2 regions of the Mesorhizobium sp. WSM4836 genome follow, and region 1 is predicted to be linked to the other one. Evidence: predicted binding sites of a transcription regulator. Region 1 holds the regulator's gene; the other holds the start of a gene.
The links. The regulator LexA, encoded in region 1, represses DNA repair genes until DNA is damaged. The targets are predictions, from matches to a motif close to TGTTCNNNNTGTGTTCNG.
Positions count from the first base shown of each region.

Region 1 (8,772 bases):
CGGGCGCGACGTTCGGCTCGTAGGCATTGGCGGCCGCCATTTGCAGGCGCTCGGCGTGGCGCCATTGTTCGACGGCAACGAGATCGCGCTGATGGGGCTTAGCGCTATTCTGCGCGACCTGCCGCGCCTGATACGGCGGATCGGCCAGACGGCAAACGCCATTGTCGATGAAAAGCCCGACTGTCTTATCACCATCGACAGCCCGGATTTCTCGCTGCGCGTCGGCAAAAAGGTGCGTGCCGCCGATCCGACGATTCCGATTGTCCACTATGTCTGCCCGAGCGTGTGGGCTTGGCGACCGGGCAGGGCGGCGGCGATGAAGCCATATGTCGATCACATCCTTTGCGTCCTGCCGTTCGAGGTGAAGGAACTCGCTCGCCTGGGCGGGCCGCCTGGCACCTATGTCGGGCATCGCCTTGCACATGATCCGGGCATAATCAGTGCCGCCAGGGCGCAGGCGCAGCCGCGTGACCTGTCCGCAGATCACGTCAAAACCTTGCTTGTCTTGCCCGGTTCGCGTCGCGGCGAGGTGCGACGCCTGGTCGGGCCGTTCGGCGAAACGGTGTCGATCCTGCGGGGACGCGGGCACCGCCTGCGCCTGCTGTTGCCAACCGTCCCGCACGTCGCCGACCTGGTCAGGACCTCGGTTGCGAGCTGGGACGAGAAGCCGGAGATCATCCTTGATGCCGAACGTAAATGGCAGGCCTTCGGCAAGGCGGATGCGGCGCTGATCGCGTCGGGGACCGTATCGCTGGAACTGGCACTGGCGGGTGTGCCGATGATCTCCTGCTACCGGCTCGATCCCGTCATGCGCATGGCGCAGCCGCTGATCAAAGTATGGAGCGCAGCCTTGCCCAATCTCATCGCCGACCGGCCGGTTGTGCCGGAACACTACAACCAATATGTGCGGCCGCATTATCAGGCGCGGCAGCTGGAAGCGCTGTTCTCCGATACCGCCTACCGCACCTGGCAGAAGGATGGTTTTGCCGACATTGCCGGGCGTATGGCAACCGCCAAGCCGTCAGGCGAGATTGCCGCGGGGGTGGTGATGGGGATGGTGGGGAAGTGAGTGAGTAGTGAACAGGCTTGTATAGACAACGAGCGACGCTTCGCTACTCCTATTCACTATTCTCTATCTTCACCGCTTCGCGATCGGCACATAATCCCGTTCCGGCGCGCCCGTATAGAGCTGTCGCGGGCGACCGATCTTCTGGTGCGGGTCCTCGATCATCTCCTTCCACTGCGCGATCCAGCCGACGGTGCGGGCGACCGCGAACAGCACGGTGAACATGGTGGTGGGGAAGCCCAGCGCCTTTAGCGTTATTCCGGAATAGAAATCGACGTTCGGATAGAGCTTCTTCTCGATGAAATAGGAATCGGTCAGCGCGATTTTTTCCAGCTCCATGGCGATGTCGAGCAGCGGATCGTCCTTGATGCCGAGCTCGCCCAGGACCTCGTGCGCGGTCTTCTGCATGATCTTGGCGCGCGGATCGTAGTTCTTGTAAACGCGGTGGCCAAATCCCATCAATCGGAACGGATCGTTCTTATCTTTGGCGCGCGCAATGAATTCCGGGATGTGATCGACATGGCCGATCTCGCCCAGCATGTTCAGGGCCGCTTCGTTGGCGCCGCCATGTGCGGGACCCCACAGGCAGGCGATGCCGGCAGCGATACAGGCAAAGGGATTGGCGCCAGACGAGCCGGCCAGACGGACGGTCGAAGTCGAGGCGTTCTGTTCGTGATCGGCGTGCAAGATGAAGATGCGCTCCATCGCGCGCGCCAGCACCGGATTGATCTTGTATTCCTCGCAAGGCACGGCGAAGCACATGTGCAGGAAATTGGCTGCGAAATTCAGCTCGTTCTTCGGGTAAATGAACGGCTGGCCGATGTGGTATTTGTACGCCATCGCCGCGATCGTCGGCATCTTGGCGATCAGCCGCATTGAGGCGACCATGCGTTGATAAGGGTCGGAGATGTCGGTCGAATCGTGATAGAAGGCCGACAGCGCGCCGACCACGCCGCACATCACCGCCATCGGATGCGCATCGCGGCGGAAGCCGGTGAAGAAGCGCGACATCTGCTCATGAACCATGGTGTGGCGCGTCACCCGGTAGTCGAAATCGTCCTTCTGCGCCTTGGTCGGTAGTTCTCCGTAGAGCAAGAGATAGCAGACTTCGAGGAAGTCGCCGTGCTCGGCCAGCTGGTCGATTGGGTAGCCGCGGTGCAAAAGAATACCGGCATCGCCATCGATGAAGGTGATTTCCGATTCGCAGCTCGCCGTCGACGTAAAGCCGGGATCATAGGTAAAGACGCCGGTGGTGTTGTAGAGCGAACCGATGTCGATGACGTCTGGTCCTACCGAACCACTTCGTATCTTGAATTCATGGGTTTTGCCGTCGAGTTGCAGTTTTGCCGTCGACGCCTGGGTTTTGCCGCCAAATTCCATCTTTGTCGCAGGTTCGGTCATAGCAAACTCCTTTTTGTTTCCTCAGGCCGGCAACAGCAAAATATCTGAACACGTCAAAAGCATCGGAATACGCACATTTGCGCCCGCAACTGAATCTGCGGGCCAGATTTAGGCCAAGACCCAATGTTGCACTGCGAAACACACCTTTCAATGCCAATCTTCTTGGGCCAGTTTCCTAATCGATTTGATCAGCGATCCGCGCCAGACTTTCCTCGCGGCCAAGCACGGCCAGCACATCGAAGACGCCGGGCGAGGTGCTTTTGCCGGTGAGCGCGGCCCGCAACGGTTGGGCCACGGCGCCGAGTTTGTGGCCGCCGGCCTGCGCATAGTCGCGGATCGCGGCTTCCGCCGAGGCGGCAGACCATTCAGAAACCGCGGCCAGTGCCGCATGAGCGCCCTGCAGGATCGCGCGCGCCTCACCGCTGAGCAGCGCCGCCGCCTTCTCGTCGACCGGCAGCGGCCGCTCGACGAACAGGAATGCAGCCCTTTCAACAAGTTCGACCAGCGTCTTTGCGCGTTCCTTCAGGCCCGGCAAAGCGGCAAGCAATTGCGCCTTGCGTCTGTCGTCGAGGCTAGCTGCGATCGCCGGGCCGCCTTCGAGATAGGGCAGAGTGGCGATGAGGATATCGAGCAGCGTCGCGTCGTTCATGCGGCGCATGTGCACGCCGTTCAGCGCCTCGAGCTTGGCGAAGTCGAAACGGGCGGCGCCTTTGTTGACGTCGCCGATGTCGAACCATGCGATCATGTCGGCGATCGACATGATCTCATCGTCGCCGTGGCTCCAGCCAAGCCTCGCCAGATAATTGAGCAGCGCCTCTGGCAGGTAGCCCATGGCTCGATAGGCCTCGACGCCGAGCGCACCGTGACGTTTCGAAAGCTTGGCGCCGTCGGCACCGTGGATCAGCGGGATATGCGACATCGACGGCACCTCCCACCCCATGGCATGGTAGATCACCGTCTGGCGGGCGGCATTGGTCAAATGGTCGTCGCCGCGGATGATGTGGGTGACGCCCATGTCGTGATCGTCGACGACGACGGCATGCATGTAGGTCGGGTTGCCGTCCGAGCGCAGAATAATGAAATCGTCGAGATCCTTGTTGGGAAAGCGCACGTCGCCCTGGACGCGGTCATGCACAACCGTCTCGCCGTCTGTCGGCGCCTTGATGCGGATCGCCCCCTTGGCGCCGGCCGGCGCCTCCGAGGGGTCGCGGTCGCGCCAGCGACCGTCATAGCGGGGAGGTAGCCCCTTGGCCCGTGCGCTCTCGCGCATTGCCTCCAACTCGGCAGGCGTCGCATAACAATAATAGGCCTTGCCCATGCGAACGAGCTCCTCGGCAACCTCGCGATGGCGCGGCGCACGCTCGAACTGCGACACCGGCTCACCGTCCCATGTCAGGCCGAGCCAGGAAAGCCCGTCGAGGATGGCCGCGGTTGCCGCATCGGTGGAACGCTCGCGGTCGGTGTCCTCGATGCGCAGCAGCATCGTGCCGGCTGTGTGCTTGGCATACAGCCAGTTGAACAGCGCCGTGCGCGCCCCGCCAATATGCAGATAGCCGGTGGGCGAGGGGGCAAAACGGGTGACGACCTTGTCGGGCATGGAACTCTCAGGCAGGCGAAGGAAGTGGGTTTGCGGACTTTCGCGCGTTGCGCGTTCATGTAGCATAGGAGGTCGAGGGCGCAAGGGGCAGACCCGATGGCTGTGCGAGGCCGTGGTGCGGGCGAGGGCGAGGACGTTGGCAGCGGCGTCAGCGAACGCTTGCTGTTTGCCACGCCCCTGCCTGTCCTGCCGGCACCGGCCTTGCTGCCGGCTCCACGCTTTGATGCCCGGTCGCTGCCGGCGAGCGACCCAGCAACGGTTCCCGTGCCCGCGGCCGAGCCCATCGTGCGCCTACGCCGGCGTTTCCGCCTCCCGTCACCGTCCCGTCTCCGCAACGGCGTAACCTCGGCGGCCGGCCTGGAGCTCGACCGTGGGGTCGCCTTCCTGCTGGTGCCGGTGTTCCTCGCATGCGGGGTGGTCGTATATTTTTCGCTGGCGGTAGAGCCAGCCTTTCCACAGCCGATCGCAATCGTCGCCTTGGCAGCCGTCTGTGCCGTCGCCTCGCGGTCGTGGCCCAGAACCCGCCTATGCTTCATGGCGGCGTTGCTCTGCGCGCTTGGCGTGCTTGCCGCCAAGGTCGAGACCTGGCGTGTCGGAACGCATATGCTCGGTTCCGAAATCTCGACGCGCCTCACGGGTCGCGTCGTATCGTTCGAGCCCATGGCGAGCGGCCGCATCAGGCTGACGATCGATGTGATCTCGACTGCCAGGCCGACACTGCGCTACATGCCGGAACGGGTCCGCGTTTCGGCGATGAAGATACCGGCTGAGCTGACCGCCGGTTCCGAGATCGCCGGCTATGCGCGGCTGCTGCCGCCGACCGGGCCGGTGCGGCCCGACAGCTATGATTTCTCCTTCGACAGCTATTTCGCCGGTATCGGCGGCAGCGGCTTTTTTCTGGGCAATCCGAAAGTCGTGCCGTCGGGCAGCATGCCGCTTGCCGCGCGGCTTTCTTCCGCGATCGAAGACGCGCGCGAATCCATCGCGGACCATATCCGCAGCGTCATCGGCGGCGCTGAGGGCGAGATTGCTGCTGCGCTGATCGTCGGCGTGCGCGCCGGCATTCCCGAAGAGATCAACGAAGCGATGCGGCGTACCGGCATCTACCACATCATCTCCATCTCGGGGCTGCATATGGCGTTGGTCGCCGGCACCATCATGGCGCTGCTGCGCGGCGCCTTTGCGCTGTTTCCGGATTTCTCATCGCGACGGCCGGTCAAGAAATATGCGGCCGCCGCCGCGCTTTTTTCGATTGCGGCCTACCTCGTCTTTTCCGGCATTGTGGTGGCGGCCGAACGCAGCTTCATCATGTTGGCGGTGATGCTTATCGCCGTGCTGTTCGACCGGGCCGCGCTCACCATGCGCAATCTGGCGATCTCGGCCATCGCGGTCATTCTGGTGTCGCCGCACGAGGTGGTCGGTCCGAGCTTCCAGATGTCCTTCGCCGCGACGGCGGCCCTTGTCGGCGCCTATGCAGGCTGGTCCGATTACCGCGCCGGCAGGGCCACCACGCCGCCGCCCCGGCGGTCGCCGCTACGCTTTGCCGCTCGAAAGGTTCTGCTGGGGATGGGCGGCCTGGCGATGACCTCGATCATTGCAGGGAGCGCCACGGCGCTTTTCGCCATATGGCATTTCCAGCGCGTGGCGCCGCTCAGCCTGCTCGCCAATCTGGCCATCATGCCTATCGTCTCACTGGTCGTCATGCCCTTCGCCGTCCTCAGTGCGCTGGCGATGCCGTTCGGCGCGGACGGGCCTTTCCTCTACGTGATGGGCAAGGGGCTGACGGCGATGATCGCCCTGTCCGGGTGGATCTCCGAACGCTCGCCGATCGATGCGGTCGGGCTGATTTCGCTGAGATCTGTCCTTTTGGTGACGATCGCCCTCGTCATTGCCAGCATGGCGACGACCTGGCTGCGGCTCGTGGCACTTCCTTTTGCGCTCGCCGGCTTGCTAACGACAACGCAGACCCGCGTACCCGATGTATTGATCTCGGAGGACGCACGGCTGGTCGCGCTGCCGATCGGCAGCGGTGAACTCGCGGTCAACCGGGCAGGCCCGAATGAGTTCACCATCGACAACTGGAAACGCGCGCTCACATCAGAGGCTATCGTCGCGCCGGAAACACCTGGAAAGAACGATCCGCAATTCGACATTGCCGATCCGGCCGACCTACCGCCCGGCATGCCGTTCATTTGCACGGACGGTCTCTGCCTTGCCCGGCATCCATCCGGCGCGATCATCGCGCAAGCCAAGGACCGCGATGCTGCAGGGCCAGCCTGCGCCTTTGCCAGCTTGATCGTCATCGACGACGCCACCGCCCATAATCCCTGCTACTACGACCGGCTGGTCCTCGTCGTCACCAAACGGCAACTGGCGCGCGCGGGAAGTGCGGCCGTCTATTTCGATCCACAAGCGGCAACGCGCGCCGAAATCCGTTTCGCGATCGAAAAATCATACCGGCCCTGGCACGTGCAGCGAAAATTTTCACGCGCGGCACGGGGCCTGCCGCCATACCGCAGGGCCGACAAACCCAAAGCTGGCGCCAAGGGCGGAACTCAGTAGCGGCGGATCAGTCCGACGAGCTTGCCTTGCACCTTGACCCTGTCTGGTCCGAAGATGCGCGTCTCGTAGGCCGGATTGGCGGCTTCCAGGGCGATCGAGGCGCCCTTGCGGCGGAAGCGCTTCAGCGTCGCTTCCTCCTCGTCGACCAGTGCCACCACGATCTCACCGGGGCTCGCCGTATCGGCATTGCGGATAATCACCGTGTCGCCGTCGAAAATGCCGGCCTCGATCATCGAATCACCTTTGACCTCGAGCGCATAATGCTCGCCGCCCATGATCATATCCGGCGGCACCGAAATCGAATGCGTCTGGTGCTGGATGGCATCGATCGGCACACCGGCGGCGATGCGGCCCATCACTGGGATCGAAATGGCGGCGACGACATCGTCATCATTGCCGGCTGCAGGGCGCGAAGGGGCCGGCTTGCCTTGCCGAGGACCGCCTTGCCCAAGACTGCCCTGGATGACACTCGGCGAGAACTTGCGTGCCGCATTGAGGCCGGGGGCGATCGAGTCAGGCAGGCGCAGCACCTCCAGCGCACGGGCCCGGTTGGGCAAACGGCGAATGAAGCCGCGCTCCTCCAGCGCCGTAATCAGCCGGTGGATTCCGGATTTGGAAGCCAGGTCGAGCGCTTCCTTCATCTCGTCGAAGGAAGGCGGGATACCGCTTTCCTTCAACCTTTCGTGGATGAACATAAGCAGTTCGTGTTGTTTGCGTGTCAGCATAACGACCCCCAACAGAATCAGAAAAACAAACCCAGAACAAACACTATCTGTTCCAGTTGTGTTCCGCAACTGTTTAAAGTTTAATGAATGCGTTAAGGCTCGGGAAACAAACGACGCCTCTACCGGGGTACCCCATTTTCACCGCCGCGAGCCTCATCGCCTTGATTCTGCTTTCGTTTGCGCTCTTCTGGCTTCCCGAAAGGCCACGCTGGCCTTCGGCCGCCGGTCGGCAAAGGGCACGGAATTGAACTCGTATCGACTCTGCGGTTTGGTCAATGCACCGTGAACGAAACGAACTCAAAACGCCAACCTCGGTTAAGTCCTCGTTTCCACCGCCTGGTCAGGGCGCTTCTCGCCGGTGAGCCTTGCTGCGCGCAACCAGGTATTGGAAGAACAGTCGATGCGTGTCCGGCGTTGCGTTGGATCTTGGGGGAGCAGTCAAATCATGACAGGGATTCCCGATCTCGCGGCCATAAAGGCGATGGATGCCGCGGATCCGCTGCGGGCAATGCGCGACCGCTTTGTGTTGCCGCAAGGAGTGGTCTATCTCGACGGCAATTCGCTAGGAGCTGCTTCACGTGCCGCTTTCGATGAATTGCGCAAGGCCGCGACCGAAGAATGGTCGCATGATCTCATCCGCGCATGGAACACGGCCGGCTGGTTCAACATGCCGCTTGAACTTGGCGACCAGCTCGGGCGCCTGATCGGTGCCGCGGCCGGCCAGACGGTGGTCTGCGACACGACGTCGGTCAACATCTACAAGCTGCTGCACGCCGCCATGGCCATGCGGCCGGAGCGGCGGGTCATCGTCGCCGAGGGCGATAGTTTTCCGACCGACCTCTACATGGCTGAGGGTGTGGTTTCCACGCAAAAAGATACGCTGCTGCGCCTGTCGGGTGTCGACGCGCCGACCATCGAAGAGCTGATCGACGAACGCACCGCCGTGGTGCTGGTTAATCACGTCAACTACAAGTCGGGCGAACTGCGCGATATGCCCGCGCTGACGCGCAGGGCCCAGGAAGCCGGTGCGATGGTCGTCTGGGATCTCTGCCACACCGCCGGTGCGATGCCAGTCGAGCTCGACAAGGCAAACGCCGATTTTGCCGCTGGCTGCACCTACAAATATCTGAATGGCGGACCGGGCGCGCCTGCCTTCATCTATGCGGCTGAGCGGCATCTTGCCGACATCCAGCAGCCGCTCACCGGCTGGTGGGGGCATGCACGGCCATTCGCCTTCGAGCCAGGCTATACGGCCGGCACCGGCATCCGCCGTTTTCTGTGCGGCACCCAGCCGGTCCTGTCGATGCGCACGCTGAAGGGCGCGCTCGACGTCTGGAACGATGTCGACATGACGGCAGTGCGCAAGAAGAGCATCGCGCTGACCGATCTGTTCATCGAGCTTGTCGAGGCAAAGTGCGGCA
Region 1 is NZ_JBVVQF010000004.1:165,935-174,706, reverse strand. Features, by position in the region: gene lpxB (lipid-A-disaccharide synthase) at 1-1,069, shown strand, start outside; gene gltA (citrate synthase) at 1,139-2,467, opposite strand; gene gltX (glutamate--tRNA ligase) at 2,643-4,064, opposite strand; gene AC0L2P_RS06925 (ComEC/Rec2 family competence protein) at 4,161-6,626, shown strand; gene lexA (transcriptional repressor LexA) at 6,620-7,351, opposite strand; gene kynU (kynureninase) at 7,797-8,772, shown strand, end outside.

Region 2 (8,772 bases), on a different contig from region 1:
GCTGCGTACCGGCTTCACCTTCCGCAATCCGAACCAGAGCTCGGCCTGCGGCTGCGGCGAATCGGTCGAGTTGAAGCCAGCCGATTTGAAGGCACTGGCCGAGGCGCGCGCTTCGGCTTGAGGCTTTTCCTTCTCCCCGTCACGGGGAGAAGGTGGCCCGAAGGGCCGGATGAGGGGTAGAACCAGCCTCCGCGATGTTTGCGCCGCCCTTCATCTGCCTGCCGGCATCTTCTCCCCGTAAACGGGGCGAAGAACGCTAATCCACCCACATCCCGGTTCGTTTGTGCCAGTCGGCGATCGACTCTTCCGGATAGACGTCGAAGACCTTGTCGCCCTTGCCAATGTCGGGCTCGACCCAGTTCGCCTTGTATTTCAGCATCAGATGCACCTTCTCCGGCGGCTTCGGCAGGTCGGTGTCGATCGCCGAGGCAAACGGATGCACCAGCTCCGGCCAGGTCGGGTCGTAGAGCCAGAGTGCCGTCCCGCATTTCGTGCAGAAGTTCCGCTCGCCCGTCGAGGTCTCGCGTTGCGGGTGCTCGTCGTCCTCGATCTCGGCGCGGTAGACGCCGAGATTGCGCTTGCCCTCGATTTTCAGCGTCTCGTAATCGGCGCCGAGATTGATGGCAAAACCGCCGCCGCCCTGCTGCTTGCGGCAGATCGAGCAGTAGCACAGCATGAACGGCACAGGCGTGTGGCTTTCCACCTCGAAACGCACGGCATTGCACCGGCAGGACCCTTTGAGCAGAAGCGGCATGAGAAACTCCGACGAAATTTGATTCTGAACTTGTCAGGATGGTGCCGGTTGCGTCGATGACAAGGGGAAATCCGGGTGACATGATCGCGGCATGGGCAACGAGCGCATAGAAGAACTTTTCGAAGGCCTAGGCCGGGTGAGCATCCGCGGGATGTTCGGCGGCAAGGGCATCTATTTCGACGGCGTCATCGTGGCGATCGTCCTTCGCGGCGAATTGATGCTGAAGGCCGACGCGGAAAGCGCGCCGGAATTCGAAGCGGCCGGCTGCACGCAGTGGACCTACACCGGCTCACGGCACGGCAAGCTGGTATCGATGCCGTATTGGAGCGTTCCCGACAGCGCTTTCGACGATCCCGACGAGATGGCGATCTGGTCGCGCCGAGCCTATGAGGCGGGACGGCGCGCCGGGAAGTGATGCGGCGACGCTCTGGCGGCGCGGATAACTCTTCGGAAACGCCGGAGGGGCAGCACCCCCTCTGTCCGGCAGGACAGAGGGGGGTGGGTGGGAACTCGACAGAGCAGAGCCAAGTCGACCTCACGCCAGGTCGCGCGCGTCGGGCACGAGCGCCAGCGCCTCGGCAAAGCCAGCGCTGGTGAAGGCGGTGCTCTCGATGGCGAGCGCCGCGGCGGCGACGCCTTCACCCAGCGCTTCGCGCAGCGTCAGGCCACGCAGCAGGGCGGCGATCGTGGCGCCGGCCAATGCGTCGCCGGCGCCGGCAGCATCGGTCCGTTTTTGTGGCAGCGGCGGTGGCGAGATCGAGAACGCGCCCAATTCGTCGAAACCGAGCACCGGTCCGTCGCCGGCGGTGACCACGCCGCCCTTCAGGCCGGCGCGTCTCAGGCCGTCGACAACGCCTTGATCGTCAGCATCGATGTCAGGGCCGGCGAGCACGCCGGCCTCGTGCCGGTTCATGAAGGCCATCGCCAGACGGTCGAGCACCGGCGTCAGCCGCGCCGCTTTGCTGGGCGAGACGGCGAGCGCAAAGACCGGCGTGCCGGCGGCGAGTGCCGCCAGCCGCTCAACCGCGGTCGACGGCAGGTTTGCATCGCACAGCACCGCGTCGGCCGAACCGATCGCTTCCCGCACCTTGGCGCGGCGGATCTGCTTGGGGAGCGCCAGTTCGTAGAGCACCATGTCGGCAAGGCCGGCGATCAGCTCGCCGTCCCTATCGAACAGCATCGTATGGCTTGGCGTTGTCCGGTCGAGGAACACCGCCGACAAATCGGCAATGCCGGCCTCGGCGACGGCGCGTAGAACCGTGTCGCCTAAGGCATCGCCGCCGCGCACCGAAAGCAGCGAGGCCGAGGCGCCGCGCCGCACTGCACAGCGCAAGGCGTTGAAGACGGCACCGCCGACATGCTCGCGCATCGTGCCGGGGTTGGAAGCGGCCGGCACGAAGGCGCCGGCAACCCGGCCGCGCCGCTCGATATAGGCGCCGCCCACGGCCAGGATGGTCGGGGATTTCATCATGCCGGCAAAATGCCCTTAGCTGTTGCCCGGGAGGAGACTAGGTCGCCGGGCGGAACCCTGCAATCGCGGGTCCCGATTCGGATGGTGACGGCGACGGCGCCGCATGCGAGGTGAGACACATCCGGAAGCAAAATTGCGAAACAAAAATAGAACAAAAACGGATATCCATTGTTTTTCAAACCTTTGGCGCTCATTGACAAATGAGAACAAATGAGGTACATTCTTTTAAGGATCGCGGGATTGTCCGGCCTCCATTGACGACCACGGGGTGATGTATCATGGCTCAGAATTCTTTGCGGCTTGTAGAGGACAAAGCGGTGGACAAATCAAAGGCTCTGGATGCGGCGCTGTCGCAAATCGAGCGTGCCTTCGGCAAGGGCTCGATCATGCGGCTCGGCGCGAACGAGCAGGTCGTCGAGATCGAAACGGTGCCGACCGGCTCGCTTGGCCTGGATATTGCGCTTGGCGTCGGCGGCCTGCCGCGCGGCCGCATCGTCGAGATCTACGGGCCGGAAAGCTCGGGCAAGACGACGCTGGCGCTGCACACGGTGGCCGAAGCCCAGAAGAAGGGCGGCATCTGCGCCTTCGTCGATGCCGAGCACGCGCTCGACCCGGTCTATGCCCGCAAGCTCGGCGTCGATCTCGAAAACCTGCTGATCTCGCAGCCCGATACCGGCGAGCAGGCGTTGGAGATCTGCGACACGCTGGTGCGCTCCGGCGCCATCGACGTGCTGGTCGTCGATTCGGTGGCGGCGCTGACGCCGCGGGCGGAAATCGAAGGCGAGATGGGCGATTCGCTGCCCGGCCTGCAGGCCCGTCTGATGAGCCAGGCACTGCGCAAGCTCACCGCCTCGATCTCGCGCTCCAACACCATGGTCATCTTCATCAACCAGATCCGCATGAAGATCGGCGTCATGTTCGGTTCGCCCGAGACGACGACCGGCGGCAATGCGTTGAAATTTTATGCCTCGGTTCGCCTCGACATCCGCCGCATTGGCTCGGTCAAGGATCGCGACGAGGTCGTCGGCAACCAGACCCGCGTCAAGGTCGTCAAGAACAAGCTGGCGCCGCCTTTCAAGGTGGTCGAGTTCGACATCATGTATGGCGAGGGCGTCTCCAAGACCGGCGAGCTGGTCGATCTCGGCGTCAAGGCCGGCGTGGTCGAAAAGTCGGGCGCCTGGTTCTCCTACAATTCGCAGCGTCTTGGCCAGGGCCGCGAAAACGCAAAGCTGTTCCTGCGCGACAATCCCGACACGGCGCGCGAGATCGAGCTGGCGCTGCGGCAGAATGCCGGGCTGATCGCCGAGAAATTCCTTGAAAACGGCGGCTCCGAAAGCAGCGACGACGGCTTCGAAGACGACGCTGGGGTAATGTAGGGTAAGAGACGTCTCGCGGAGCATCAGACAGGTTTGGATTTGATGTTTTGATTCTGAGTTTGCGTAATCGATGCGTTTCGAACCGCCGGCTCCGTGCCGGCGGTTGGCGTTTGACGGCGAGGCAGATGCATTTCAAAGGCGCTGGTGAAAGCCGGGATTTGAGCCCATTTGGTGTTTCTGGACAGGCTGCGGTGCGACCGCTAAAAGGCCATGTCTATTTTCCGCCGGCAGCCGGCGGTTCTCTCGAAAAGGCAGTATTCATGAGTGGCGTCAACGAGATCCGGTCGGCATTTCTCGACTATTTTCGCAAGGAAGGTCACGAGGTCGTCGCGTCGAGCCCGCTGGTGCCGCGCAACGACCCGACGCTGATGTTCACCAATGCCGGCATGGTGCAGTTCAAGAACGTTTTCACCGGTCTGGAGAAGCGGCCTTATTCGCGCGCCACGACCGCCCAGAAGAGTGTTCGCGCCGGCGGCAAGCACAACGACCTCGACAATGTCGGCTACACTGCGCGCCACCTGACCTTCTTCGAGATGCTCGGCAATTTCTCCTTCGGCGACTATTTCAAGGAGCGGGCCATAGAGCTTGCCTGGAACCTGATCACCAGGGAATTCGGGCTGAAGAAGGACAAGCTGCTGGTCACCGTCTATCACACCGACGACGAGGCCGCCTCCTACTGGAAGAGGATTGCCGGCTTTTCCGACGATCGCATCATCCGCATCGCGACTTCGGACAATTTCTGGGCAATGGGCGACACCGGGCCTTGCGGGCCGTGTTCGGAGATATTCATCGACCGTGGCGAGCATATCTGGGGCGGCCCTCCCGGCAGCCCCGAGGAGGATGGCGATCGTTTCCTCGAATTCTGGAACCTGGTCTTCATGCAGTATGAACAGGTCACGAAGGACGAGCGCGTCGACCTGCCGCGTCCGTCGATCGACACGGGCATGGGCCTCGAGCGCATGGCCTCCATCCTGCAAGGGGTTGAAAGCGTCTTCGAAACCGATCTGTTCCGCCACCTGATCGACGCTGCATCGTCGGCGCTTGGCAAAGGTCCGGATGCGGACACCGTCGCATCGTTCCGCGTCATCGCCGACCATTTGCGTTCGTCCTGCTTCCTGGTCGCCGACGGCGTGCTGCCGTCAAACGAAGGCCGCGGCTACGTGCTTCGTCGCATCATGCGCCGTGCCATGCGCCACGCGCAGTTGCTCGGCGCCCGCGATCCGCTGATGTGGCGCCTGGTGCCGGCGCTGGTCCGCGAGATGGGCCAAGCCTACCCGGAACTGGTGCGCGGTGAACAGATGATCACCGAGACGCTGAAGCTGGAGGAAACTCGTTTCCGCAAGACGCTGGTACGCGGCTTAGGCTTGCTTTCGGAGGCGACGGAAAAGCTGGTCTCCGGCGACATGCTGGATGGCGAGACAGCGTTCAAGCTCTACGACACGTATGGCTTTCCGCTCGATCTGACGCAGGACGCGCTGCGCCAGCGCAACATCTCGGTCAACCTTGCCGGCTTCACCGAGGCGATGGAGCGGCAAAAGGCGGAGGCGCGCAAAAGCTGGGCCGGTTCCGGTGAGGCCGCAACCGAGACGGTATGGTTCGCGGTGCGTGAGGAGAACGGCGCCACCGAATTCCTGGGCTATGAGACCGAGCAGGCCGAAGGCCTCATCCAGGCGCTGGTCAGGGACGGCAAGACCGTCGACAGTGCCGGCAAGGGCGACGCCGTTGCCATCGTTGTCAACCAGACGCCGTTCTACGGCGAGTCCGGTGGCCAGATGGGCGATACCGGCGTCATTTCGGGTGACGGGTTCTCGATCGAGATATCCGATACCCAGAAGAAGGCCGATGGGCTTTTCGTCCATCTCGGCAAGGTGGCCAATGGCACCGTCAAGACGGGCGCGACCGTCGAGCTGAAGGTGGACCACGCGCGCCGCTCCAGGCTGCGCGCGAACCATTCCGCCACGCATCTGATCCATGAGGCGCTGCGCGAGGTGCTGGGTACCCATGTCGCGCAGAAGGGCTCGCTGGTCGCGCCCGAGCGTCTGCGCTTCGACATCTCGCACAACAAGCCGATCTCGCCGGACGAGCTCGAAGAGGTTGAGCGCATGGCAAACGAGATCGTCGTTCAGAATAGCCCAGTAACCACGCGCCTGATGTCGGTCGACGACGCCATTGCCGAAGGCGCCATGGCGCTGTTTGGCGAGAAATATGGCGATGAAGTGCGCGTCGTTTCGATGGGCACGGGCTTGCATGGCGCCAAGGCCAACCGGCCCTATTCGGTCGAGCTATGCGGCGGTACCCATGTCAGGGCGACCGGCGATATCGGTCTGGTGCGCGTCGTGTCGGACAGTGCGGTCGCTGCCGGCGTGCGCCGCATCGAGGCGTTGACCGGCGAGGCCGCCAGAAAGCATCTCGACGAACAGGACAAACGGCTGAAGGCCGCCGCCGCCGCGCTGAAGATTTCGCCGGCCGATGTACCGGCCCGCGTCGAGGCGCTGCTCGACGAGCGCAAGAAGCTCGAAAAGGAACTGACAGAGGCGCGCAAGAAGCTGGCACTGGGCGATCGCTCGCCAGCGGGTGTGCCTGCGGAAAACGAAACCATTGCCGGTGTCGGTTTTCTAGGCAAGGCGGTATCGGGCGTCTCGCCAAAGGATCTTAAGCCGTTGGCCGATGCCGGCAAGAAGTCGCTCGGCTCCGGCATCGTCGTCTTTGTCGGCGCCGGCGAGGACAACAAGGCGAGCGTCGTCGTCGCCGTCACCGATGATCTGACCGGCCGCTTCAGCGCCATCGATCTGGTGCGCGTCGCGTCGGCGGCGTTGGGCGGGCAGGGCGGCGGCGGGCGACCCGATATGGCTCAGGCCGGCGGCCCGGACGCCTCGAGGGCCGAAGACGCGATCGCTGCGGTGAAAGCGGCTCTCGAAGCGGCATGAACCTGCACCGGGGGCGGCACGGCCTAAATGGCGCGCCGCCCAGCGGATATCTTTGAGGGCCGATATGCCGACGCTGACGATGTATCAGGTCGATGCCTTTGCCGAACGGGCCTTCCAGGGCAACCCTGCCGCCGTTCTCCTTTTGGAGGAGTGGCTGTCGGAGCAGGTAATGCAGGCCATTGCCAACGAAAACAATCTTGCTGAAACGGCGTTTGTGCGGCCGAATGGCAGAGGTTGGGATTTGCGCTGGTTCACGCCGGTCTATGAAGTCGACTTCTGCGGCCATGCCACTCTTGCGGCCGCCCATGTGCTGGCTACGGAATACAATGGGCAGGGCGAAATGGCCTTCGCCACCCGGGTGGGCGAGCTGCGGGTTTCCCGGCAGGAAGGGGCCTATCAGCTCGATCTGCCGTGTTTTCCGCCGCAGCCCATCGAGGAAGAGCTGAACTCGGCGCTGCAAACGATATTGCCTCAGCGGCCGGTTGCGAGCTTCCGCAATTTCGAGAACCTGTTTGTCGAGCTTGCCGACGAGACAACCGTGCGATCTTTCGTTCCCGATCTGCTCAGGATCGGAGCCTTTCATCCTCTCGGCCTGGTTATTACCGCACCTGCGCGAGCCCACGATTTCGTCTCGCGTTATTTCGTGCCCGGGGCGGGCATTCCCGAGGATCCGGTAACCGGCTCCATTCATGCGACATTGGTGCCCTACTGGGCTGAAAAACTCGGCAAGACGCGTCTGTCGGCATTCCAATGCTCGCAGCGCGGCGGGCATTTGCTATGCGAGCTGGCCGGAGATCGCGTGCTGATCACAGGCCGTGCGAAGACCTTCATGAAGGCGGAGATTTACCTCCCCGATTGAGCGGCTTGGCTCGGGTTCCTCGCCCCCACGAAGTTGGGGGGAGGTGGCCGCGAAGTGGCCGGAGAGGGGGCCTGCGCCATCAGACGAAAAGAAAGCCTGTGTCGGACATATGCAAGACGTTCGAGGAGGGGTGCCGAATTCCCCTCTCCGTCTCGGCTTCGCCGAGCCACCTCTCCCCGCAAGCGGGCGAGGAACCCAGGTCGTGCGAAGTTGCCGCGCCTCGCGGCGGTCTCACTCTGCCTTTTCGGTCTTAGCAAAACTCTCGCGTCCGACGATGCGCGCATACCAATCCCGAATATCGGCAAACTCGGCCAGCAGTTTTCGCCCCTCGGCCACCTTGACGAAATAGCCGATGATTGGCGCCGCGTGCAGGTCGGCCAGCGTCAGGTCCGTTCCCAACAGCCAAGGCCCTTCGGCTTTCAGCGAAGAGAGCGCCTGCAATGCCGTTCTCGCCTGCCTCAACCCGTTGGCGATCACGGCTTCGTCGGGCGGCGTTTTTTCCAGCCGCTCGACGGCGACATCCCAGACCATGGCTTTGTAAGCATAGGCGTCGAGCAGGCCGGCGTTTTGGTTCATGCGTGCTCGAGGCCGGACTTCGACCGGTTGCAGCGCCGGGCCGTCAAAGGCTTCATCGACATAACGGGCAATCGCGCCGGTCTCGTAGAGGCGAAAGCCGTCATGCTCGAAGGCCGGGATGCGGCCGAAGGGCTGGTGCTCGAAATACCAGCCGGGAATGCCGTCCGCCGCAAAGATGTCGACGGGAACGAGCTCGTAGCCGACGCCCTTTTCCTCGAGCACCAGCCGGACGATGCGCACATAGACGCTGTAATCCGCGCCGTAAACGACGGGCTTGCCCATGTCGGTTGGGCTCAGGCCATCGCTTTCTGCAAATTCTCGTCGATCTTGTCGAGGAAGCCGGTGGTCGAAAGCCATGGCTGGTCGGGGCCGATCAGCAGCGACAGGTCCTTGGTCATGAAGCCGGACTCGACCGTCTGGATACAGACCTTTTCCAGGGTCTCGGCAAAGCGCTTCAGTTCGGCATTGTCGTCGAGCTTGGCGCGATGCGCGAGGCCGCGCGTCCAGGCGAAGATCGAAGCGATCGAATTGGTCGAGGTCTCCTCGCCCTTCTGGTGCTGGCGATAGTGGCGGGTAACGGTGCCGTGCGCGGCCTCCGCCTCGACGGTCTTGCCGTCCGGCGTCATCAGCACCGAGGTCATCAGGCCGAGTGAGCCGAAGCCTTGCGCCACCGTGTCGGACTGCACGTCGCCGTCATAATTCTTGCAGGCCCAGACATAGCCACCCGACCATTTCAGGCTGGAGGCCACCATGTCGTCGATCAGCCGGTGCTCGTACCAGAGCTTCTTCGCTTTGAATTCCGCTTCGAA
Region 2 is NZ_JBVVQF010000007.1:71,674-80,445, reverse strand. Features, by position in the region: gene sufA (Fe-S cluster assembly scaffold SufA) at 1-121, shown strand, start outside; gene AC0L2P_RS11085 (GFA family protein) at 257-754, opposite strand; gene AC0L2P_RS11080 (TfoX/Sxy family protein) at 846-1,169, shown strand; gene AC0L2P_RS11075 (carbohydrate kinase family protein) at 1,290-2,225, opposite strand; gene recA (recombinase RecA) at 2,504-3,601, shown strand; gene alaS (alanine--tRNA ligase) at 3,862-6,528, shown strand; gene AC0L2P_RS11060 (PhzF family phenazine biosynthesis protein) at 6,593-7,387, shown strand; gene AC0L2P_RS11055 (glutathione S-transferase family protein) at 7,619-8,245, opposite strand; gene AC0L2P_RS11050 (NADP-dependent isocitrate dehydrogenase) at 8,257-8,772, opposite strand, start outside.
Region 2: recA (recombinase RecA) is a predicted target of LexA. The motif match lies at 2,362-2,379, and genes of this name have one in related genera.